2 linked regions of the Gluconacetobacter diazotrophicus PA1 5 genome follow. The protein of the gene in region 1 interacts with the protein of each later gene in a pairwise test. Links are inferred from orthologs where the notes say so. Each region holds a gene or a part of one and is shown in the gene's direction. Other genes may lie near its edges.

Region 1 (11,877 bases):
CCTGATCACCATCGGCAAGGGCCACACCGTGCGCATCACCGCGATGGAGCGGCTGGAATCCCTGGCCAGCGGCAATAGCTGAGAGGCTGCCTCTGAACGGCTGGTCCGGGCGCCTGCGGCTTTCCGCTATTCGGTTTCCTGTTCCCGCCGGGGAATGATCGCGGACTGTACGGTGCGTGCGCGGGTCGGGCCGCCGACAACGTGGCCGATCGGGGTCAGGACATCGACATGGTCGCAGATGATCTTGAACACCGCCAGCATCGGCACCGACAGGAACGCCCCCCACACGCCCCACAGCCAGTCCCAGAACATCAGCGAGCCCATGACCAGCACCGGATTGAGGGTGAAGCGCCGGGCCAGCACCATCGGCGTGATCGTCTCGCCTTCCATCAGGTGGATGCACAGATACACCGTGGGCGGCAGCAGCGCCTGCAGGGCCGACGGAAAGACGAACAGGCTGACGACGAAATAGATCACGATGCCGGTCAGCGGCCCGATGATGGGAATATAGTTCAGCAGGAAGGCCAGGACCCCCCACAGCAGCGGGTTCGGCATGCCGAACACCCAGCATTGCAGCATGTTCGCCAGGCCGACCAGCACGTTGATGATCGTGATGGTGGTCAGATAGAGCGAGACATTGCGTTCGATCTGATAGGCGATCTGCACCGCGCGGCGCTTGTCGGCGAAGGTCGGCATGATCTCGACGAACCGGCGCAGCAGGCTGTCGCCCTGCGCCAGCAGGAAGAACAGCATCAGCATCATGGTGAAGAGCTGGCCCACGAAGGCACGCGTGCCCAGCAGCACGCTGGAGCCGAACGTGCCCAGCCCGCCGCCCGGCGACGACGAGGGCGCCAGCAGCACCACCTGACCGCCGCCACCGCCCCCTTGCCGTCCGCTGACGACGGACAGGAAATTCTCGATCCGGTCATTGGCCGCCTGGATCATCTGGATCGGGCGGTGCAGGACGGCCAGGTGCGTCTGGAGGGCGGCCATGGTCTGCGGCGCGCGCGCGATCCAGCCGGCGGCGGGTACCGAGATCGCGGTGCCGATCGCGCCCACCACCCCGAACACGCCCAGGATCAGCACCAGCGCCGACAGCGTCTTGGGCAGGTGCAGCCGCGTATGCAGCACCCGCATCGGCGCCGACAGCAGCAGGTTGACCACCAGCGCCAGCACGATCGGCAGGATGATCGCCGCCGCGAAATACAGCGTGTAGAAGACCGCCAGGACCGTGAGGATCAGCAGGCAGATGGTCTGGGGATCGAAGCGGCTGCGACGCACGACCTCGGCCGCGCGCTGCTGCTGATGTGCCTCGAACATGTCGGCATCGTCCAGATCGGGTACAGGCGGCATGGCCCAGTCTCGCCCACGGCAGTCGGGTCGCCGGATGGTCCCGGCGCCGTCGGTTTGGGCGTAGTCCGCCGCCACCCCGGGCGCAAGGCACAAGTCGCGGCGGCATCGGTGCCACGCGTTGCGCGCAACCGACGAGGGAAATCCCCGCCCTCTCGCCCATGACGGCGATTTGGCTTGAAACCGGCCGCGAACGGGTTTCAGATCTCCGATGAATGCGGGGTTTCCCGCCTTCATCAGCCAGAAGACGGAGGATATGATGGCCTGGACTGCACCCAAGATCACCGAGGTTCCGCTGGGCGCGGAAATCAACAGCTACGTCTGCGGCCAGAAGAAATAAGCCGCATCGCGCCGCCTGCCTCGCGCGGGCGGCGCTTTTTCCCTGGCGGGGCCTTCCCCCTTGGTCCACCCCATGAGGGGTCTTCGACCGCGTCGCGATATGCTCTGGACTTCTCCGCCATGATCGACCTCATCGTTCTCGGCGCCGCGGCGGGCGGCGGTTTCCCACAATGGAATTCCAACGCCCCGGCATGCCGGCGCGCCCGGGCGGACGATCCGGCGGCGCCGTCCCGCACCCAGGCTTCGATCGCCGTCAGCGGGGACGGCGCGCACTGGTTCGTCGTCAACGCCTCGCCCGACCTGCGGGCGCAGATCGGCCAGACCCCGGCGCTGCATCCAAGGCACGGCCTGCGCTCGACCCCCATTGCCGGCGTGATCCTGACCGGAGGCGAGGTCGATACCGTCACCGGGCTGCTGACCCTGCGCGAACGCCAGCCCTTCACCCTGCTGGCGACGCCGCCGGTGCTGGACCTGCTGGACGCCAATCCGATTTTCGAGGCGCTGGACCGCAGCATCGTCCCGCGCGTGCCCCTGGCGCTGGACCAGCCCTTCGCCCTGGCGCTGCCCGACGGCACGCCCGCCGGGCTGACGATCACCCCCTTCGCGGTTCCGGGCAAGGTGCCGCTCTATGCCGAGAGCGGGCCCGATCCCGCCGCCATCGTCGAGAACGGCGAGACGATCGGGCTGGCGATGACCGACGGCGTGCGCCACGCCTATTTCATTCCCGGCTGCGCGCGCATGACCGGCCCCCTGCGGGCGCGCCTGCGCGGCGCGGACCTGGTCTTCTTCGACGGCACGCTGTGGACCGATGACGAGATGCTGCGCGCCGGCGTGGGACAGAAGACCGGACAGCGCATGGGCCATATGTCGGTCAGCGGTGACGGCGGGACCATCGATGCGTTCGCGGACCTCGACGTCCGGCGCAAGGTGCTGATCCATATCAACAATTCCAATCCCCTCCTGCTGGCCGACAGCCCGGAGCGCCAGGTCGCGCACCAGGCGGGGTGGGAGGTTTCATTCGACGGCATGAGGATCACGACATGACTGGCTCGCCCCTGTCCCCGCCCCTGTCCCCGGACGAACTGGAGGCGGCGTTGCGGGCCATCGGTGCCGCGCGCTATCACAACCTGCATCCTTTCCACCGCGCCCTGCATGACGGCAGGCTGAACCGCGCGCAGGTGCAGGCCTGGGCGCTGAACCGCTATTATTACCAGAGCCGCATCCCGGCCAAGGACGCCACCCTGCTGGCGCGGCTGCCGACGGCGGAACTGCGCCGGGAATGGCGGCGGCGGCTGGTGGACCATGACGGCGACGCGCCGGGCACCGGCGGCGTGGCCCGCTGGCTGAAGCTGACCGACGGGCTGGGGCTGGAACGTGCCGAAGTCGAATCGCTGAAGGGGCTGCTGCCCGCCACCCGCTTCGCGGTCGACGCCTATGTCGACTTCGTGCGCGACCGCTCGATACTGGAAGCGATCGCCTCCTCGCTGACCGAACTGTTCTCGCCCACCATCATCAGCGAGCGCGTGGCGGGCATGCTGCGCCACTATGATTTCGTGACGCCGGAGACCCTGGCCTATTTCCAGCCCCGGCTGACCCAGGCGCCCCGCGATTCCGATTTCGCCCTGGCCTATGTCCGCGACCATGCCCGCACGGTGCAGGAGCAGCAGGCCGTGCTGGACGCGCTGACCTTCAAATGCGACGTACTGTGGTCCATGCTGGATGCGCTGGATTACGCCTATGTCTCGCCCGGGCGCATCCCGCCCGGCGCCTTCCGGCCCCTGCCGGCGTGACCGACGCGCCCCCCCGGGATCGGAATGCCGAGCAGGCGGTGATGCGCTTCATGCGCGGCACGCGCCTGCAGCATGACCGGGTGCGCGACCAGTGGGTGATCCAGGCACCGGAGCGCGCCTTCATCGCCGATCCGGTGGCGACCGAAATCCTGCGCCTGGTGGACGGGCAGCGGCCGGTGTCCGCCATCATCGACGATCTGGCCGCCCGGTTCGATGCGCCCCGTCCCGTCATCGCCCGCGACGTGCTGGCGCTGATCGCCGAGTTGACCGACCGGCAGGTGCTGACCACATGACGGCCATGCCTGCCGCCGCCCGCCCTGCCGTTCCCCCGCCGATGAGCCTGCTGGCCGAGCTGACGCATCGCTGTCCGCTGCAATGCCCGTACTGCTCGAACCCGCTGGCACTGGATGGGCGCGAGGGCGAGCTTTCGACCGCCGAGTGGCGTCGCGTCCTGGACCAGGCGGCGGAACTGGGCGTGCTGCAGGTGCATTTTTCGGGCGGCGAGCCGATGGCGCGCGCCGACCTGCCGGACCTGGTGCGTCATGCCGCCGGGCGCGGGCTGTATACCAACCTGATCACATCCGGCGTTCTGCTGACCGAAGCGACGTTCCGTGCGCTGGCCGACGCGGGACTGGACCATGTCCAGCTTTCGTTCCAGGACGTCGATGCCGCGCCGGCCGAGACGATCGGCGGCATGAAAGGCGCGCAGGCGAAGAAGCTGGCCGCCGCGCGCATCGTCGTGGCGGACGGCATGCCGCTGACGCTGAATTTCGTCATCCATCGCGGCAATGCCGCGCGCATTCCCCGCATGCTGGACCTGGCGGTGACGCTGGGCGCCCGGCGGGTGGAAATCGCGCATACGCAATATTACGGCTGGGGGCTGGTAAACCGGGGCGCCCTGATGCCCACCCGCGCGCAGTTGGACGAGGCCACCCGCGCGGTCGAGGATGCGCGGGCGCGGCTGGGCCCGGCGCTGGCCATTGATTATGTCACCCCGGATTACTATGCCGACCAGCCCAAGCCGTGCATGGGCGGGTGGGGGCGACGCTTCGTCAATGTCTCGCCCGCCGGGCGGGTCCTGCCCTGCCATGCCGCCGAGACGATCAAGGGCGTGCCCATGCCCGACATCCGCGCTGCCGGCCTGGGCGAGATCTGGGCCGACGCGCCGCTGTTCCGCCTGTTCCGCGGCACGGACTGGATGCCCGAACCCTGTCGCGGCTGCGACCTGCGCGAGCAGGACTGGGGCGGCTGCCGCTGCCAGGCGCTGGCCCTGCTGGGCGACGCGGCGGCGACCGATCCGGTCTGCGCCAGATCACCGGCCCATGCGCGGATCACCGAAATCCTGGACAGCCTGCCGGACACCCCGCCGCAGCTGGTCTATCGCCGCTTCGGCAATACCCCGGTCTGATATCGTCTTCTGTCTTCCGAAAAGGAACAGAAACCATTCCCGTCAAAGGTTACAGGACACCCGCCCCCCAATGAAGCGCGGCGCGCCGGGAATATAGAGATAGGTCGTCGTCGCCTGACCGCCCGAGGTGTAATACTGCCGGTTCAGGATGTTCGACGCATAGAGCGTGACCTGCCAGCGGTCCGAGGCCGGGCGGAGCGTCACATGCGCGCCCAGCAGGAAATAGGGCGGCAGGCGGTAGAACCCCGTTCCGCCCGGTGTCATGGCCTGGGCGCCGCGATAGACCCAGTTGGGCCCGAATTCCACGGCGTAGCGCGGGTTGACGGCCTGGCGCCAGTCGAGCTGGCCGTTGAGCGTCAGTTTCGGCTGGCCGTTATCCACGCCCGAGAAATTGTCGTTGATCGCCTTCCACACGCCATGCTGCGCGTAATAGGCGTTCGTCTTGGCGCGATTGACGGTCGGGAAGTCCTGGAACGTGCCGCGCTGCCAGCCGAAATTCTGCGTGACGAACACATGGCGGAGCGGGTGCAGGTCGATCGTCCCCTCGAACCCCCAGCTTTCGGATTTCGGCACATTGGTCAGTTGGCTCAACGGCCCGTAATCGGGGATCAGGATCGTACCGAGGATCTGCTGGTTATGGAAATCGTTGTAGAAGGCGGCGGCATTGATCCGCAGCACGTTGGGAATCGGGTCGCTTTTCAGCCCCAGTTCATAGGTCAGCACGCTCTCGGGCTTGAACGGCGCGAGCTGCGCCTGGACCTGGGTGTTGTTGGCCGTGAAGCCGCCGGGTTTGAAGCCCTTGCTCATCTTGTAATAGAGCAGGACGCTCTTCGTCGCCTGCCACGATACGCCGACCTGGCCCGCGAACTGCGCCGCCGCCGTGCTCTCGCCGTGGAAATCCAGCGTGCGGCCGCCATAGATCCGCGACGTCAGCCCGGTGATCGCGCGGTCGTCGATTTCGTGCAGAAGCCCGGTGAACAGCGTCACGTTCCCCGGCAGGCGGTAGCTGACATGGCCGAATTCCGAGGTCGCTTCCTGGTTCAGGCCGAAACTGGAATCCTGCATGTAGCCGCGCGCCGGCAGGTAGTCCGTATAGTCGAAATAGAAGCTCTGGTTCATGCGCGAACGCTGGTAATAGGCACCCAGCACCCATTGCAGCCGGTCCTGGGCGTTCGTGTTCGACAGGCGCAGTTCCTGCGTGAAACTGTTGGCGGCGATCGTGCGGTAGGCGTCCGCCTGGGCGGCGGCGGTGGCGTCCTGGTCGGTATACTCGCCCTCGCGCTCGGTCTCGAAGGCGCTGACCGAGGTCAGGGTCACGGGGCCGAAATCATGCGCGACATGCAGGTCGGCGCCCCAGAACCAGTTGTCCTCGCTGGGCTTCAGCCCGGCATTGCGCCCGATCAGGTTCGTGAAGGCGTTCTTCGCCGACCATTCCGTCTGCGTCCAGCCCACGGCTGGGATCGGCGTGGAGCCGATCAGGCGGGCGATCGGGACGCCGCCCACCACCTCGCTCTCGTCACGCACCACGTGGCCGGACAGCAGAACCGTGGTGCGGGAATCCGGCGTCCATTTCAGCTTGGCGCGCAGGGCCCAGCTATCGGCGTCGCCCAGATGGGCGCCATTCAGCGGATCGGTCTGCCAGCCGCCGCCCTGGTTCACCTGCGCGGCGACACGGAAGCTGAACCCCCGCGCGATCGGGCCGGAGACATAGGCCTCGCTGCGGCTGCGGGCGTAGGAGGCCATGTCCTGGCTGGCGCCGAAATGGAAACTGTCGGTCGGGTCGTTGGTGCGCAGCTTCACCTCGCCGCCGGTGGTCGACTGGCCGTGCTCGGTGCCGACCGGGCCGGGGGTGACGGTCACGTCCGCCATGTCGAACATCAGCCCGGACGCCATGGTCGAATAGGGATAGGCCACATCGTCCACATAGGTCACGACCGGGCCCATGTTGTTCTGGGTAAAGTCGTTGAAGCCCAGGCCGCGCAGGTAGAAATTGGTCGAGGCCGTGCCGTTGATGCTCTGCACCGTCAGGTTCGGCGCCACATATTCCAGGCCGCGCAGGTCCACCACCCCCCGCTCGGTCAGCCGCTCGGCGGATACCCGCGTGTCGGAATCCGGCAGATGCTGGATCCGGCAGATGCTGGGCGCTGGCGTGGGTGAAGGCGCGGCGGATGCCGCTGGCCTCGATCAGTTCCGGCGCGGGCAGGGCCTTGCGCGGCGCGGGTTTGGCCGTCGCCTTGGTGTCCGGCTTCGCGGGGTCGGCCAAGGCGGGCGCGCAAGCCAGCACTATGGCGGAGGCTCCAGCCATCATCTGACGCGTTGCGCAGGAGATTCGTTCTTTCCTGAAAAAAAGAACCGACAGACTTCTGTTCATTTGGGGGCTGTGTGCGGGGACATTCGGGGTCTTTACCCCACGACGCGCGGCAGCGTCACCACAAAGCGCGCACCCACCACGCGGCCGTCCGTTCCCACCCTGTTTTCGGCGCGGATGGTACCCTTCAGGGCCTCGACGATCTGGCGGCTGATGGACAGGCCCAGCCCGGAATGCTGGCCGAAATTCTCGGTGGTCGGCCGTTCGGAATAGAAACGGTCGAAGATGCTGTTCAGCTTGGCGGCGGGAATGCCCGGGCCCTCGTCCGCCACCGCGATGTCCACCATGCCCCCGGCGGCGGGCACGGCGCTGAGCGTGATGCGCCCGTCGGGCGGCGAGAACGAGATCGCGTTGCCGATCAGGTTGCGCAGCACCTGGACCAGACGGTCCTCGACCGCCTGCACCGTCAGCGACCGGTCGGCGGCCGTGACGCTGATCGCCAGGATCGGCTGGCCGGGTGCGCGCGTGGCCTGATGGATTTCCGCCAGCACCGACAGGATCGGCACCACCCCCACCGGTTCGGTGCGCGTCCGCGACAGTTCGGCATCGACACGGCTGGCGTCCGAAATGTCGGTGATCAGCCGGTCCAGCCGGCGCACGTCGTCATTGATGATGGACAGCAGCCGCCGCTGGCGGTTCAAATCCTCGATCCGCACCAGGGTTTCGATCGCCGAGCGGATGGACGACAGCGGGTTCTTGATCTCGTGGCTGACATCGGCGGCGAACCGCTCGATCGCATCCATGCGCGCCCACAGGGCGCGGGCGCTGTCCTGCAGGGCGCGCGCGACCTCGCCGATTTCGTCGCGCCGTGCCAGCAGGCGCGGCGGCACCGTGTCGGACCGGCCGTGGGATTCGCGGATGACGTGGGCCGACGCCGCCAGCCGCAGCAGCGGCCGCGCGATGGTCAGCGACAGGTACCACGACAGCAGCACGGTGATGGCCAGCGCGATCAGCACCAGCGACAGGATCGACGAGCGCACCGCGAACAGCGAGCGATCGACATCGCGGGCCTGGCGCGTCAACTGGATGATGCCGATGGTCTGCCCGTCATGCATCACCGGTTCGGCCACCGTGACGATCAGGTGGCGGTTGGCGGTCCGGCGGATATAGGGGGGCATTTCCGGCGTCGACTGCCCGTCGGCCCCCATGACCGGCTGGACGCTGGGATCGGTATCCGGCGTATCCAGCGTCACGATCCGCGCACCCGACAGCGTCGGCAGCAGCGACAGCAGGCGGTCATAGAACCGTTCGGCGAAGCCGGCATTCGCCATGGCCCCGGCGGCGCGGTCGTCGCCGTCATCGGCCGCGACGGGCGAGGGCAGGGGCTGGCTTTCGATCTGTCCGCGCGTGCCGCGATGCAGGACCGCGGCCTGTTCCACCCGGCTGTCGGCCACAAGCTGGCCGTCGGGTGCGAACAGGCGGGCATGGGCGGCGGGGCTGGGCTCGGTCAGGCGCAGCAGCAGCGGCCGCGCCAGCGGGGCGTCCAGGATCGGGTCGCTGCCCCGGCCGGACACCACGGCGCTCTGCCCCAGCGCGCCGGCATAGATGCGCGCCTGTTCGCGCAGGGCGGTGACCTCGGCCTCCAGCAGGCTGTTCTGGAACTGGTTCAGATACAGCAGCGTCAGGGCCAGCAGCATCAGCGGCAGGGCGTTGACCAGCAAAATCCGCCGCATCAGCGGCGAGACGAGGCGCGTGCGGTATTCGTGATAGGCCGACGCCGCGTCGTGGGTGCGGATTTCGGCAGCCGGCGCCAGCAGTCCGCGAACCCAGGCAACAGGATCGGGCAGGGGCAGGACCCTGTTGCCGATGCGCAACCTTATTCCTCCTTGTAGCGGTAGCCGATCCCGTACAGCGTCTCGATCTGGTTGAAATCGTCGTCCACCTGGCGGAACTTCTTGCGCACGCGCTTGATGTGGCTGTCGATGGTGCGGTCATCGACATAGATATTCTCGCCATAGGCAGCATCGATCAGCTGGTCGCGGGACTTGACCAGGCCCGGCCGCGCCGCCAGCGCCTTGACCAGCAGGAATTCCGTGACCGTCAGCTGGATGTCCTTGCCGCGCCACAGGCACTGGTGGCGGGTTTCGTCCAGCGACAGGTCGCCGCGCACCAGGCTGCCGGCGGCCGCCTGACCGCCCGGCTCGCCCCGGGTGGCCTCGTTCCGGCGCAGCAGGGCGCGGATGCGCTCCAGCAGCAGCCGCTGCGAGAACGGCTTGGTGATGTAATCGTCCGCGCCCAGGCGCAGGCCCATCAACTGGTCCACCTCCTCGTCCTTCGAGGACAGGAAGATGACCGGCAGGTGCGAGCGGGTGCGCAGGCGCTGCAGCAGTTCCATCCCGTCCATGCGCGGCATCTTGATGTCCAGCACCGCCAGGTCGACCGGGCGGGTCATCAATCCGTGCAGCGCGCTTTCGCCGTCGGTATAGGTGCGGACGTTGAAGCCCTCGGCCTCCAGCGTCATCTGGACCGACGTCAGGATATTCCGGTCGTCATCCACCAGGGCGATCGTATGTTTCGTCGGCTCCATCGCGGCGTTTCTCGCTCCTTGCCTGGCCGGGGGCGGCCTTCGCCCCAGCATAGCGCCAGCCGGATCACGCTGTCATGGCCGCAGCCCATGACCATCCATCCATGTTCCGGCCGGGACCGCGTCCCGTTCCACCCGCATGGCGGGGGAAACCCGCACAAACGTCATATCGGCGATGGCCGTGACGCCTTGTCCAACGGCGCGCGCTCACCTACTTCAAAGGGCATGAGCCACGATACAGACCCCACCCCCGTCGCCGACTCTCCGAGCGGAGAGGCCGGCATGTCCCCTCCCGGCCCGTCGTCCGGCCACGACCAGGATACGGCCCACGCCGGGGCGAGTGATCCGGCCGGTGCCGGCCACCCGCGCATCCAGGAGCTGGAAGCCGCGCTGGAGGAAATGCGCGAGAAATGGCTGCGCTCGGAAGCCGAGATGCAGAACCTGCGCACGCGCACCAAGCGCGAGCTGGAGGACGCGCGGCAATATGCGACGCAGAAATTCGCCCGCGACGTGGTCGAGGCCGCCGAGAACCTGAAGCGCGCGCTGGCCAGCCTGCCGCACGCGACCGAAGGCGAGGACAGGCTGATCGCCCGCATGCGCGAGGGGATCGAGAGCACCGAGCGTTCGTTCATGGGCATCCTGGAACGCCATGGCATTTCCGCCGCCGACCCGGCCGGCACGCCGTTCGACGCCAACCACCACCAGGCGATGGCCGAGCAGCATAGCGACGAACACCCCCACGGCACCGTGATCCAGGCCTGGACGCCCGCCTGGACGCTGCATGGCCGCCTGCTGAAGCCCGCGATGGTCGTCGTGTCCAAGGGCGCGGCGGCAGGGACCCAGCCGGCCGCCGCCCAGGCAACGGAATCCGGGACGTACAGCGACCCGACATACGGCAACAAGGCCGACGGCTGACCCGGCGACCGCCGGAACGTGCCCGCCCGCCCCTGTTCCGCAGGATGGCCCCTTGAAACGAACGCCGGGGCTGAATACATGCGAAACAGGTTCGGCGATGTGGGCGGATGTGGTGAAACAGTCCGCGCGACCCGCCAGAACGACAAGAGTTCTAGGGTCCCTTCCGGTGCTTCGGGCCGGTCCGGACCGCTGACAGGAGAAGATATATGAGCAAGGTTATCGGTATCGACCTCGGCACGACCAACTCGTGCGTCGCCATCCGCGAAGGGGACGAAACCCGCGTCATCGAGAACAGCGAAGGCGCGCGCACGACCCCGTCGATGGTCGCCTTCGCCGACAACGGCGAAATGCTGGTCGGCCAGTCCGCCAAGCGCCAGGCCGTCACCAACCCCGCCAACACGCTGTATGCCGTCAAGCGCCTGATCGGCCGTCGCTATGACGACCCGACGGTGACCAAGGACAAGGCGCTGGTCCCCTATTCGATCGTCGCGGGTGACAACGGCGACGCGTGGGTCGAGGCGCAGGGCAAGAAATACGCGCCGTCGCAGATCGCCGCCTTCGTGCTGGGCAAGATGAAGGAAACCGCCGAGGCCTATCTGGGCGAGCCGGTGTCGCAGGCCGTCATCACGGTTCCGGCCTACTTCAACGACGCGCAGCGCCAGGCGACCAAGGATGCCGGCCGCATCGCCGGCCTGGAAGTCCTGCGCATCATCAACGAGCCGACGGCCGCGGCCCTGGCCTATGGCCTGCAGAAGAAGAACGGCGGCACCATCGCGGTCTATGACCTGGGCGGCGGCACGTTCGACGTGTCGATCCTGGAGATCTCGGACGGCGTGATCGAGGTGAAGTCCACCAACGGCGACACGTTCCTGGGCGGCGAGGATTTCGACGCGCGGGTCATCAGCTATCTGGCCGACGAGTTCAAGCGCGAGCAGGGCATCGACCTGCGCGCCGACAAGCTGGCGCTGCAGCGCCTGAAGGAAGCGGCGGAAAAGGCGAAGATCGAGCTGTCCTCCTCGAAGGAGACCGAGATCAACCTGCCCTTCATCACCGCCGACGCCTCGGGCCCGAAGCATCTGGTGCTGAAGCTGAGCCGCGCGAAGCTGGAAAGCCTGGTCGACGACCTGATCCAGCGCACGATGGAGCCCTGCCGCGCCGCCCTGAAGGACGCGTCGGTCTCGGC
Region 2 (11,714 bases), 600 kb from region 1 along the record:
CGGCGGATAAAGAGGCCCGTCACCGACATGTGCGGTTTCCCTGCCCCGGGAAGGCCATCCGGCGCCGGGGGGCCGGACGCGGGTACTGCACCGTCATGTTGCCCATGGCCGCATGGTCCGCAAGGGCGCCACGTCCGTCCAGGGAAAGCGGCCTAAAATATTCCCAACACGAATGCGCGGCGGGGGATGTCATGCGGGCGCACGCCCGCTTGATCCGGAACCGTCATGACCGTAGGGCGGGGGCGTGATGACCCTTCGGCGATGCTATCTTCTGCCGTGCGTGCTGGGCGCGGCCCTGCCGCTTTACCGCAGGAAGACCTTGGGCACGCCCTCGCTGTTCAGGCACGACAGGACGATCACCCCGGTCCACAGCAGCAGGGACGCCACCGCCACGACCCGCGAGCGCGGCAGCCCGGCCGGCCGCCCCCCCATCGACGGCTGGTAGATCCGGCGATGGACCAGGGCCACCAGCCCCAGCGCCAGCGCGATCAGCAGCAATTTGGGCGACAGGTAGCCGCGGCTGCCGATGCGGACCGGGTCGTAGAAGAACAGCGCCACCCCACTGACCATCGCCACGCCGAACATCCAGTGGACCCATGGCATGATCAGCCGGGATACCGCGCCCAGCGTGGCCTGTCCGTTGCGGCGGAACAGGGCGAAGTCGAAGATCATCTCTATGCCGAAGAAGCCGGACATGCTCAGGATGTGGACGATCCGGACCAGATAATGCACCGGCTGCATCCAGTAATGGTACATCCGGCTGTCGAGTGCCGTCAGCACGGAGTAGGGCAGGCGCATGAAGGCAAAGGGATGATACATCGGTGTCTTCCGAATGGACGAATCTGTTCCGCATAGCATGTTGAGTTGACAATGCGAACCAGTCGCGTTAGCCGCAGATCATATTTTCCCGATGGATCCGCCCATGCGTGCCGTGCCGTCCCTGATCCTGCCGCTGTGCCTGTTCGTATGCCTGGCCCGGCCGGCGGCGGCGCAGGACCCGTACCGCCTGGTCCTGAAGGACCATCATTTCACGCCGGACCATCTGGACGTTCCCGCCGGCCAGCGATTCCTGATCACCCTGTCCAACCAGGACGACACGGTGGACGAATTCGAAAGCTACGACATGAAGTTCGAGAAGATCGTCGTCCAGGGCGGCACGATCACGGTTCATGCCGGCCCGCTGCATCCCGGGACCTACAAGTTCTTCGACGACTACCACCCGGACAGTGCCGTGGGTACCGTCACGGCGCAAGAGGGACACTGACATGCTGGGCAGTCTGCTGATCGTCTTTCGCGAGGTGATGGAAGCCGGGCTGATCGTCGGCATCGTGCTGGCCGCCACGCGCGGGATCGCCGGGCGCGGGCTGTGGGTGGCGGGCGGCATCGGGGCGGGCGTGCTGGGGGCGGCCGTCGTCGCCGCGTTCGCCGGGGCGCTGTCGCAGTCGCTGTCCGGCAACGGGCAGGATGTGTTCTCGGCGTCGATCCTCTGCCTGGCGGTGCTGATGCTGGGCTGGCACATCGTGTGGATGGCGCGGCACGGGCGCGAAATGGCGCGCGACATGCAGGCGGTCGGCGCGGCGGTGGCCCGCGGCACGCGCTCGCTGCCGGCGCTGGCGGTCGTCGTGGCCGTGGCGGTCCTGCGCGAGGGGGTGGAGGTCGTGCTGTTCCTGTACGGGATCGCGGTTTCCACCGGGGCGGGCCTGGTGCCGATGCTGACCGGCGGCCTGCTGGGCGTGGCCGGCGGCTGCGCCCTGTCCTGGGCGCTGTATCGGGGGCTGGTGGTGATTCCGCTGCGGCACCTGTTCAGCGTCACCGGCTGGCTGGTGTCGATTCTGGCCGCCGGCATGGCCAGCCAGGCCGCCGCCCTGCTGGCGAATGACGACCTGATTCCGGCCATGGGCTACGATATCTGGGATTCGTCATGGCTGTTGTCCGACGGCAGCATGGCGGGGCGTGCCGCCAAGGCGCTGATGGGCTACTCGGATCGTCCGACCGGCGTGCAGATCGTGGCATGGCTGGTGACTTTGCTGGTACTGGTCGTGGCGGGGCACAGGATGCGCCGCCAGCCTGCCCGTGCGTGACCGTTCAGGAATGGAAAAGATGACTGCCAGATTTCTTGCCGCTTCCGCCCTTGCCGTCACGTTGCTGGGGGTGGCCGCGCCCGCCCTGGCGCGGGAATATCCGATCGGCGGCCCGGTCTATGCCCATGACATGGAAATCGCCGCCAATTACCTGGTGGGGATCGAGGTCGCGCCGATGATGGCGGGCATGCCCACCGGGCCCGATTCCATTCACCTGGAAACCGACATCCACGCGACGGCCGACAATGTCTGGGGCTTCCCCGACGGGGGCTGGGTGCCGTACCTGACCGTCACCTACACGCTGACGCGGGCCGGCAGCCCTTGGAAGCAAACGGGCACGCTGCACGCCATGACCGCCAAGGACGGCCCGCATTATGCCGACAACGTCCGCATGGACGGCCCCGGCACCTATACGGTCGTCTTCCGCTACGGCTCGCCGGAGGCGAACGGCTTCATGCACCACGTGGACCAGGAAACCGGCACCCCGGGATTCTGGGCCCCGTTCGCCGAATCCTTTACCTTCGCCTACCCCCAGAAATAGGACCCGGCTGCCCTAGCCGGGGGTGGCGCCCCGGGCGGGGCCCGAGAGATGCAGCGTGATGCGCATCGCCTCGGCGGCCAGGCGGGCGCCGCGGGTCGTGGTGGCCAGGTCGATATCGACCAGGTTGTTGTTTTCCAGCAGCTTGCCGCCGCGTCCCAGGCCCATCGTCGCTTCGCCCTGCACGGCCCAGTAGGTGCCCTCGAAATCCCGCAGCCGCGTCAGGTTGCGCACGGTTCCGTGGCCCTCGATGTGCGAGAAGCCCACCCCGACCAAGCCGCCGCCCTTCAGGGTGAAATCATAGGTCTGGCCACCATAGACCAGGCGTCCCGTCCCCCAGGCATAACCCGCGCCGACATCGATCTCCTTCATCGAGAACGTGATCTGCCCGGTGGCGGCTGCCGCGGCCGCCTCGTTCGGGGTCATGCGCGCGGGCGCCGTGGCCATGGCGGGAATCGCGCCCGGAACGGTGGTGGACGGCGGCGCGGCCCGGGCCGGCGCATCAGCCGCGAGAACGCCCCAGATCGCGGCAACGGGGGCCACGGCAAGGGCCCCCAGCGTCAATCTGGCGGACAGGATCTGCTTCACTTCATCCTCCTTGACGCATGCCTGGCTGGCCCGTCGTCCCTACTCAAGCCCGGCGCGACGGATTTTACAACGTGCCAGTTGGCGGCGTGGGGTCCCGTGATGCGGTACGGTGCAGGAATCCGGCCAGTCCGGCATCGATGGCGCGCTGGAAAGCCGCCAGAGTTTCGGCGCCGACATAATGTTCCATGCCCTCGGCATCGATGCGCGCGGTGTCGGCACTGATCCCCAGCGCGCGCAGGAACGCCTCGACCACGCGGTGGCGGGCGCGGCTGTCCTCGGCCATCTTCTGCCCGGACTCGGTCAGGAAGATGCCGCGATAGGGACGGCGCGTCACCAGCCCGTCGCCGGTCAGCCGGCGCAGCATCTTGGCGACGGTCGGCTGCGACACCCCCAGCCGGCAGGCGATATCGACCTGCCTCGTCTCACGCCCCTCGGCCAGCAGGTCGTCGATCAGTTCGACATAATCCTCGACCAGCGCCGTGCGCCGTGCCTCGCGCGCCTGGCGGAAGCCTTCGGACTGGATGTCGGGATCAGGCATGGGCGCGACCGGCCTGCGCGCCGCGCGTGCGTTCTTCACCTGCCGGAACTCCCCATCTGCTCGTCATCGCGCCCGCAGGCGCCGGACCTGCTTCAGCAGGACATCTATACCGCAACCGCACCGGCCTCAATTCCGGTCCGGGGCGACGGGCGGGCATGCAAACCGACGTGAGCATATACCAAATGGCCTGCGCCACATCATATAGCTTATTGCATATTCTCATCCTCCGCCCCTACGCTGGACGGGCTTCCTCCCCCTTGGTGTGCCGCCCGATGCCCGATCCATTCGCCAGCCTGGCCGAAGCCCATGCCTCGGTCCACGTTCCGCCCGGCGCCACCGGCTGGCGGCGGCTGATGGCCTTCGCCGGGCCGGGATACATGGTATCGGTCGGCTATATGGACCCGGGCAACTGGGCCACGGACCTGGCGGGCGGGTCGGCGTTCGGATACCGGCTGCTGTCGGTCATCATGCTGTCGAACCTGATGGCCATCCTGCTGCAGGCCCTGTCGGCCCGGCTGGGGATCGCCACCGGGCGGGACCTGGCGCAGGCGTGCCGCGACCGGTTCCCGATGCCGGTCACCATCGCGCTCTGGCTGGCGTGCGAGGCCGCGATCATCGCCTGCGACCTGGCGGAGGTCATCGGCACCGCGATCGCGCTGCAATTGCTGTTCGGCCTCCCGCTGCTGCCGGGCGCCATCCTCACCGGCCTGGACGCCGCCCTGGTGCTGATGCTGATGAACCGCGGATTCCGCGTGCTGGAGGCCTTCGTGATCGGCCTGCTGGTCATCATCGCCGCGTGCTTCCTGGTCCAGATCCTCGCGGCGGCCCCGCCCGTGGCGGCGGTCCTGCGTGGCCTGGTTCCGACGCCCGCCCTGCTGACCGACCCGGCCATGCTGTATGTCGCCATCGGCATCATCGGGGCGACGGTCATGCCGCATAACCTGTACCTCCATTCCTCGATCGTGCAGACGCGGGCCTATGACCGGTCCGAGGCCGGGCGCCGCGACGCGATCCGCTGGGCCACCTGGGACAGCACGCTGGCGCTGATGATGGCGCTTTTCATCAATGCCGCGATCCTGATCGTCGCCAGTGCCGCCTTCCATGGCAGCGGGCATCGCGACGTGGCCGATATCGGGCAGGCCTATCGCCTGATCTCGCCGCTGCTGGGGCTGGGCGTGGCCTCGACGCTGTTCGCCGTGGCGCTGCTGGCGGCGGGGATGAATTCGACCGTCACCGGCACCCTGGCCGGCCAGATCGTGATGGAGGGATTCCTGCATGTGCGCCTGCCGCACTGGGCGCGGCGGCTGCTGACCCGGGGACTGGCCATCGTGCCGGTGGTGGTGGTCACGGCGCTGTACGGCGCGGCGGGCACGAACCGGCTGCTGGTGTTCAGCCAGGTGGTGCTGTCGATGCAATTGCCCTTCGCCGTCATTCCGCTGGTCTGGTTCGTCGCCGATCGGCGGATGATGGGCTCCTTCGCCATCTCGCGCGGGTTCGCGGCCCTGTCATGGCTGGTCGCCCTGGTCATCCTGGCGCTGAACGGCAAGCTGCTGTGGGACATGGCGACGGGCTGATCCGATGCCGGATGCTTCCTTGTCCGCGACGCTCAGCGTGGCCGCGCTGGCGGCGGTGATCGAATGGCGCGTCGGCTATCCCGCCCCGGTCTTCGCATGGATCGGCCACCCGGTGATGTGGATCGGCGCGCTGATCGGCCGGCTGGACCGCCTGGGCAATCGGCCCGGCTGGTCGTCGCCCGGCTGCCGGGCGGCGGGGTTCGCGGCCCTGGCGATCGTGGTCGCGGTGCCGGTCGGCCTGGCCTGTGGGGCGGTATGGCTGATGGACCGCGTGCTGCCGCGCGGCCTTGCGATCCTGCTGCAGGCGGTGGCCGCCGGCACCCTGGTCGCCCAGCGCTCGCTGCACGACCATGTGGCCGACGTGGGCACGGGGTTGCGCGGGGGCGGGCTGGCGGGTGGCCGGGCGGCGGTGGGACGCATCGTGGGGCGCGACACGGCGGGGCTGGACCGCGCGGGCATCGTGCGGGCCGCGATCGAAAGCCTGGCGGAAAATTTCTCGGACGGCGTGGTGGCGCCGCTGCTCTGGACGGCGCTGCTGGGCCTGCCGGGCGCGGTCTTCTACAAGGCCGTCAATACCGCCGACAGCATGATCGGGCACCTGACGCCCCGCCACGCCGCCTTCGGCTTCGCCGCCGCGCGGCTGGACGACGGGATCAACCTGCCGGCTTCGCGCCTGTCGGCGCTGTGGATTTTCCTGGCGGCGCCGCGCGCGCGGCGGGGGGCCGTCTGGCGGGCCCTTCGGGACGACGCGCGGCACCATCGCTCGCCCAATGCCGGCTGGCCCGAAGCCGCGATGGCCGGCGCGCTGGGGCTGCGCCTGGCCGGTCCGCGCCTCTATGGCGGCGTGCGGGTGCAGGATGCCTGGATGGGCGACGGCACGCCGGATGCGGATATCGGCCATCTGGACCGTGCGCTGGTCCTCTATCGCCGGGCCTGCCTGATCGAACGGATCGTCATCGTGGCCCTGGCGGTGTACATAACGGTCCTGTGATGACCGAACCCGATCCCCGCCCCGCGTTTTCCGACGATTTCCGCGCCCAGCTCGACCGCCTGTTCGTCTGGCGGCGCGACGTGCGGCATTTCCGGACCGACCCGGTGGACCCTGCCGTGCTGGACGGCCTGCTGGCCACCGCCTGCCTGGCGCCCTCGGTGGGGCTGAGCGAACCCTGGCGCTTCATGCGGGTCGATTCCCCCGCGCGCCGGGCGGCGGTCCGGGCGGAATTCGCGCGCTGCAACGCCGACGCGCTGGCGGCGCGCACCGAGGAAGATGCCGCCCGCTACGCCACGCTGAAACTGGCCGGGCTGGATCGCGCCCCGCACCATGTCGCGGTCTTCTGCGACGCCGACCCGGCGCAGGGCAGGGGCCTGGGCCGGCTGACGATGCCCCAGACCACGGTCTGGTCCGCCGTCATGGCCGTCCATACGTTCTGGCTGGCCGCCACGGCGGCGGGCCTGGGGGTGGGGTGGGTGTCGATCCTGGACCCGCAGCAGATCGCCCGCATCGTGGATGCCGATCCGCGCTGGACGTTCCTGGCCTATCTCTGCGTCGGCTACGCGCAGGACCCGTCGGACAGTCCCGAACTGGAGCGGCGGGGCTGGGAACGGCGCGACCCCGCGCGGCGGGCCTGGATCGTCCGGTAAATCAAAGCGGATCGTACCCGGGGCGCTTGTACAGCGTGCCCGGGCCGCCGAGGATATCGGGCTTGTAGACCGCCTCGACCCAGTCCTCCGGCGTGATTTCCTCGATGGAGACCGAAACCGCGCGCTCCGCACAGGGCGCGCTGGCCATGACGGCCTGGGCGACGGCTTCCGCGATCGTTTCCTTCTGATGTTCCGACTTTCCCGGCTGAAGCTTGATGATCACATGCGGCATCGGCCTGTTCCTCTCTCTTTTCGTTTGCATCCAAGGTATCGAGTTCGCGGAAATCGTAATATCCGGTCGCCGGAATCCTTCGCGCGATCCTATTGAAACGTCGACGGTATCATTGATTCTGGAACTTGACTGGTCCCGGGTTGTTATAATCAGGCAGGCAGGGCGACAGAGCAGCGATCACATCTGCGATATGCTCGTTATTTTTTATCCGTCGTCCGCTCTCGGAGACAAATATGGCGGATATCGTTTATCGTAATGGCATTCTTTTCGATGGATCCGGAGGTGCTCCCCTGATTTCCGACGTGGCCGTAACCGGTGACAGGATCACCGCGATCGGGCCAGGCCTGGCGACGGACGAAGGGACGACCGAGATTGACTGTCGGGGTCTATGGCTGATGCCGGGGCTGCTCGACATCCACACGCATCTCGACCTGGAGGTCGAACTGTCCCCCGAACTCCCCGAAGTGGTGCGCCATGGTACCACGACGGTCGTGATGGGCAACTGCTCCATCGGGGTGATATACGGCCATCAGCGGCGCGACGGCGAGGACCCGATCGTGGATTGCTTCGCGCGCGTCGAGAACATGCCGAAAACCGTTCTGGGCCGGGTTGCGGATACCTGCACATGGACAGATTCGGCGGGTTATCTCGATCATCTGGAAAGCCTTCCGCTCGGCCCCAATGTGGTGCCGTTGATCCCGCATTCCATGCTTCGGATCGAAGTCATGGGACTGAACCAGTCCGTGGGCCGTCGGCCCACCCGGCAGGAACTTTCCCGCATGGAGCGGCTGCTGGACCTGGGAATGTCCCAGGGCTATGCGGGATTTTCGACCGACGCGCTGCCGTTCCATTTCCTTGCCAACGCGCCGAACAAGAAGAAAAAGATCCCGACGCAATATGCCGGGTTCAAGGAATTGTCCCGGCTTACGTCGGTCGTGCGCCGCTATGGCCGGGTCTGGCAGGCGACACCGTCCAAGGACAATATCCCGGCTGTCGTGCGCAGTTTCCTGCTGACCAGCGGGCGTCTTTACGGCCGGCCGCTCAAGACGACCGTGCTGGCGGCGCTTGACCTGCGGACCAACCGGTCGGCCGTGTCGCTCTGCCTGCTCCTGTCCGCGATCCTGAATTCCAGGCTGCTGGGCGGGGTATTCCGTTTTCAGGCCCTGTCGTCGTCCTTCCGGATCTGGAGTGACGGCGCCATCAACCCGATCGCGGACGAGATTCCGGAATTGAGGGCCCTCAACGAGCTGGAACTCGCCGACCGCCAGGGCCGTGCCCGTATCCTGAACGATCCCGCCTGGATCGAAGCGTTCCGGAAGATGTGGGTGAAGGGAAAAAAGGGCTGGTCGCTGGCCCGGCTGATGCGGCGGCTCCGTCTGGAGGACGTCGTCCTGACCCGGCGGCTGGAAGACATGGTCGTGGCCGAATGCCCGCTTCCCCACTGGGCCGGCGAAACCTTGGCGGCCCCCTGTCGCAGGCTTCGAACCGCCCAGGCATCCAAGGGTCGACGGGGGGCGGCCAATGACGCCGAGGCGGCATTCTTCGCGGGATTTCCAGATCCGATCCAGGATGACGCGGACTTCCTTCTGCATCTTCTGCGGGAATGGGATACGGATTTGCGGTGGGAAACGACCATCGCCAATCGCGATGAAGCGACGGTCAGGAAACTCCTGTTCCACGACCAGACGCTGCCCGGTTTCAACGACAGCGGCGCGCACCTGGCCAATATCGCGTTCTATGACGGCAACCTGCGGACGCTGAAAATGGCGCAGCGGGAGGGGTTGCAGCGGGTTTCCCTGGCCGTCCATCGGCTGACCGGGCTTCCGGCGGAATTCTTCGGGATCAAGGCGGGGCGGGTGCGTGTGGGCGCACAGGCGGATCTCTGCGTCGTCGATCCCGTGGCGCTCCAAAAATGGAATCCGGAAAGCACCTATCACTTCATCGACCGTCGGCAGTTCGGATGCAGGCAGGTCGTCAATCGCCCGCAGGGTGTGGTGCGGAACGTGATGATCGCCGGCAGGATGGCCTGGGCGGATGACCGATATGCGCCCGAGTTCGGCCAGCATGCGTACGGGCGCGTCGTAAGGGCGAAGGACCATGCGCGGGAGTGCGATCCCGTGTGACTCAACCTACCGGGTTCGGCGTTCCCGGCGGCTCCTGGCCGATAAGCTTCAGCAGGGCCTCGGCGGCCGGGCTGCGATAGCGCTCCTTATGTCGCAACCCGTAGAACGACCGCGCGCCCAGCGCCTGCGGCACGGCGTGCACCGTGCCGGCCTGTAACGCCGGGGCCACGACCAGCGAGGACAGGGCCCCGATCCCGGCCCCCGCTTCGATCGCCGTCCGCACGCTTTCGTTGGAGGGCAGGACAAGACTGATGGTCAGGTCTTCGGGTTCGATCCCGAGGTGACGGAGGTGCTGCTCCAGCGTCGAGCGCGTACCCGATCCGGGCTCCCGCATCACCCAGCGGGCGGCCCGTAGCCATGCCCGGTCGACCGTCCGGGGCAGGCACGGATCGGCCTGGATGATGGTCAGGCGATCTTCCCCCAGCGGCCATTGCGCCAGTGCGGGGTCGTCGACGATCGCCTCGACGATGCCCAGTTCGACCTCTCCGTCCCTGACCCTGGCGGCTGCGTCTTCGGTATTGCTGATCGCCAGGTCGATCGTAATCCCTGGATATTGCTTGCGAAACGATACCAGGATGGGGGGCAGCCAATACGCGGCGATGGTCTGGCTGGCCACGACACGCAATGTGCCGCGCTTCAGGCCGCTGAAATCGTCCAGCACGTTTTCGGCCGCCACGGCCCGGGCCAGGACAGCACGGGCCTCGGGCAGGAACAGCCGGCCGGCGTCCGTCAGGCGAATGCCCCGGCCGACACGGTGGAAGAGCTTCACGCCATGCCGTTCTTCCAGCGTCGCGATGGCGGCCGATACGGCGGACTGGGTCACGTTCAGGGCGCGGCTGGCGGCGGTGACGTGTTCCCGTTCCGCGACGGCGATAAAGAGGCGGAGTTGTTCCAGGGTCATGCCCGCCGGATATCACAACCAATCATGATTTCCGATCGGAATCAGAAAAATTATGAGTTGGAGTGATGAGATGGCTGCCTCCTAGTCTTCGTGGCGAAGGAAAGGGCGGTGACATGATGCTTTATTCCGGCGTGTCCTGGCGGCGGCGAGCCAGCCGTTTTCTGGCGTGCCGCATGCCGGGCGTCCTGCTCTGCCTCGCGATATCGGGCCTTGCCTCCCTGCTCGCATGGGCCGAGGGAAGCCTGTTGGGAAAAGCGTGGCTGGAACCCATGAATCTCGCCCTTCTTGTCGGCGTGTGCATCCGGACCGTTTACGAGCCGGGTCGTTTATGGGTTCCGGGCATTCGTTACTGTTCCAGGACCCTTCTCAATATCGCCATAGCTTGCTTGGGTGCGTCCTTCAGCATTGGTGCCGTGCTTTCCGCCGGTCCATGGCTTCTGGCGGGTGTCGCGGGGATCGTGGCGTTCAGCCTGGCCTTTACCTGCTGCGTCGGGCGGGTAGCGGGGCTGCCGGTTTCCCAGACTCTTCTAGTCGCCTGCGGCAATTCCATCTGCGGCAATTCCGCGATCATGGCGGCGGCCCCCGTGATCCATGCCCGGGACGAAGACGTTGGCGCAACCATCGCATTCACGGCGGCCGGCGGCCTTGTGATTGTCCTGGGGCTGCCGCTTCTGGCGCCGGTCCTGAACGTCAGCGATGCCGCGCGCGGCGCCCTCGCGGGCCTGACGGTGTATGCCGTGCCGCAGGTGATCGCGGCCTCCTCGCCCTTCGGCCTGGCGGCCGTCCATATGGGCACCCTCGTCAAACTGATGCGGGTGCTCATGCTCGGTCCCGTCTGCGTCGTTCTGTCGTGGCTCTCCTCCGGGTTCGACGGCGGGCCCCGGCGAAGAACACGGCTGGTCCCCTGGTACATTACCGGCTTCCTGATCATGATGGCCGGCCGATCCTTCGATATGATTCCGCATGGGATCGTCGCCCCCCTCAATGTCGCCGCCACGGTGCTGACCATTCTCGCCATGGCGGCCCTGGGTCTCAGTATCGATCTTCGTTCGGTCATGCGGGCGGGTCAGCCGTTGATCCTGACCGTGGCGCTGTCCCTGTGCGGTCTGGTCGGCGCCAGCGTGATACTGGTCCGGGTCATGCCCGGGGGATGACCGGAGGGGTCTCTTTGCGACGGTTTCCGGCTTGCCGTGCCCCAGTCGCGGCAGGCATGATCGCCGTCATGCGCCGTCTTCTGCCGATCCTCGCCCTGCTGCTGCCGAATGTGGCGATCGCGGCGCCCAGCCCTTCCGAGATCGTGGCCCATGCGCCGGGCACGGCCTGGGCCGACGTGCCGGCGGACCGGCTTCTGGTGATGACGCTGGGCGATGGCGCGCAAATCGTGATCGAACTCGCGCCGCAGTTCGCGCCGGTCCATACCGGCAATATCGTGCATCTGGCGCGCGCGCATGCGTGGGATGGCGGGGCCGTCATCCGTGTGCAGGACAATTACGTCGTG

Evidence for each region.
Region 2: the proteins of GDI_RS05995 (region 1) and GDI_RS03095 interact in binary tests that used the Escherichia coli proteins (3 or more experiments, as listed by UniProt). The link is inferred for Gluconacetobacter diazotrophicus PA1 5 from one-to-one orthologs.

What each region holds. Positions count from the first base shown.
Region 1 is NC_010125.1:1,258,722-1,270,598, reverse strand. What follows is about bases 8,879-11,877. They hold GDI_RS05995 (nucleotide exchange factor GrpE), read left to right. Parts: upstream 8,879-10,061; coding sequence 10,062-10,694; downstream 10,695-11,877. Other genes in these bases: dnaK (molecular chaperone DnaK), read left to right, coding at 10,901-11,877; GDI_RS06000 (response regulator transcription factor), read right to left, coding at 9,072-9,782; GDI_RS06005 (stimulus-sensing domain-containing protein), read right to left, coding at 8,879-8,928. Outside these bases: GDI_RS06045 (Crp/Fnr family transcriptional regulator), read left to right, coding at 1-82; GDI_RS06040 (AI-2E family transporter), read right to left, coding at 127-1,353; pyrroloquinoline quinone precursor peptide PqqA, read left to right, coding at 1,610-1,690; pyrroloquinoline quinone biosynthesis protein PqqB, read left to right, coding at 1,810-2,733; pyrroloquinoline-quinone synthase PqqC, read left to right, coding at 2,730-3,479; pyrroloquinoline quinone biosynthesis peptide chaperone PqqD, read left to right, coding at 3,476-3,772; pyrroloquinoline quinone biosynthesis protein PqqE, read left to right, coding at 3,769-4,887; GDI_RS06010 (TonB-dependent receptor), read right to left, coding at 4,930-6,954; more of GDI_RS06005, read right to left, coding at 7,291-8,878. UniProt on the Escherichia coli protein: Participates actively in the response to hyperosmotic and heat shock by preventing the aggregation of stress-denatured proteins, in association with DnaK and GrpE. It is the nucleotide exchange factor for DnaK and may function as a thermosensor.
Region 2 is NC_010125.1:658,564-670,277, forward strand. What follows is about bases 3,333-6,168. They hold GDI_RS03095 (Nramp family divalent metal transporter), read left to right. Parts: upstream 3,333-4,017; coding sequence 4,018-5,319; downstream 5,320-6,168. Other genes in these bases: mntR (manganese-binding transcriptional regulator MntR), read right to left, coding at 3,333-3,784; cbiB (adenosylcobinamide-phosphate synthase CbiB), read left to right, coding at 5,324-6,168. In the rest of the region: GDI_RS03060 (efflux RND transporter permease subunit), read right to left, coding at 1-29; GDI_RS03065 (hypothetical protein), read right to left, coding at 304-819; GDI_RS03070 (cupredoxin domain-containing protein), read left to right, coding at 923-1,264; GDI_RS03075 (FTR1 family iron permease), read left to right, coding at 1,266-2,081; GDI_RS03080 (iron transporter), read left to right, coding at 2,101-2,622; GDI_RS03085 (hypothetical protein), read right to left, coding at 2,635-3,207; more of mntR, read right to left, coding at 3,272-3,332; more of cbiB, read left to right, coding at 6,169-6,310; bluB (5,6-dimethylbenzimidazole synthase), read left to right, coding at 6,310-6,960; GDI_RS03110 (tautomerase family protein), read right to left, coding at 6,962-7,192; GDI_RS03115 (N-acyl-D-amino-acid deacylase family protein), read left to right, coding at 7,426-9,315; GDI_RS03120 (LysR family transcriptional regulator), read right to left, coding at 9,317-10,216; GDI_RS03125 (YeiH family protein), read left to right, coding at 10,330-11,370; GDI_RS03130 (peptidylprolyl isomerase), read left to right, coding at 11,439-11,714. UniProt on the Escherichia coli protein: H(+)-stimulated, divalent metal cation uptake system. Involved in manganese and iron uptake. Can also transport cadmium, cobalt, zinc and to a lesser extent nickel and copper. Involved in response to reactive oxygen.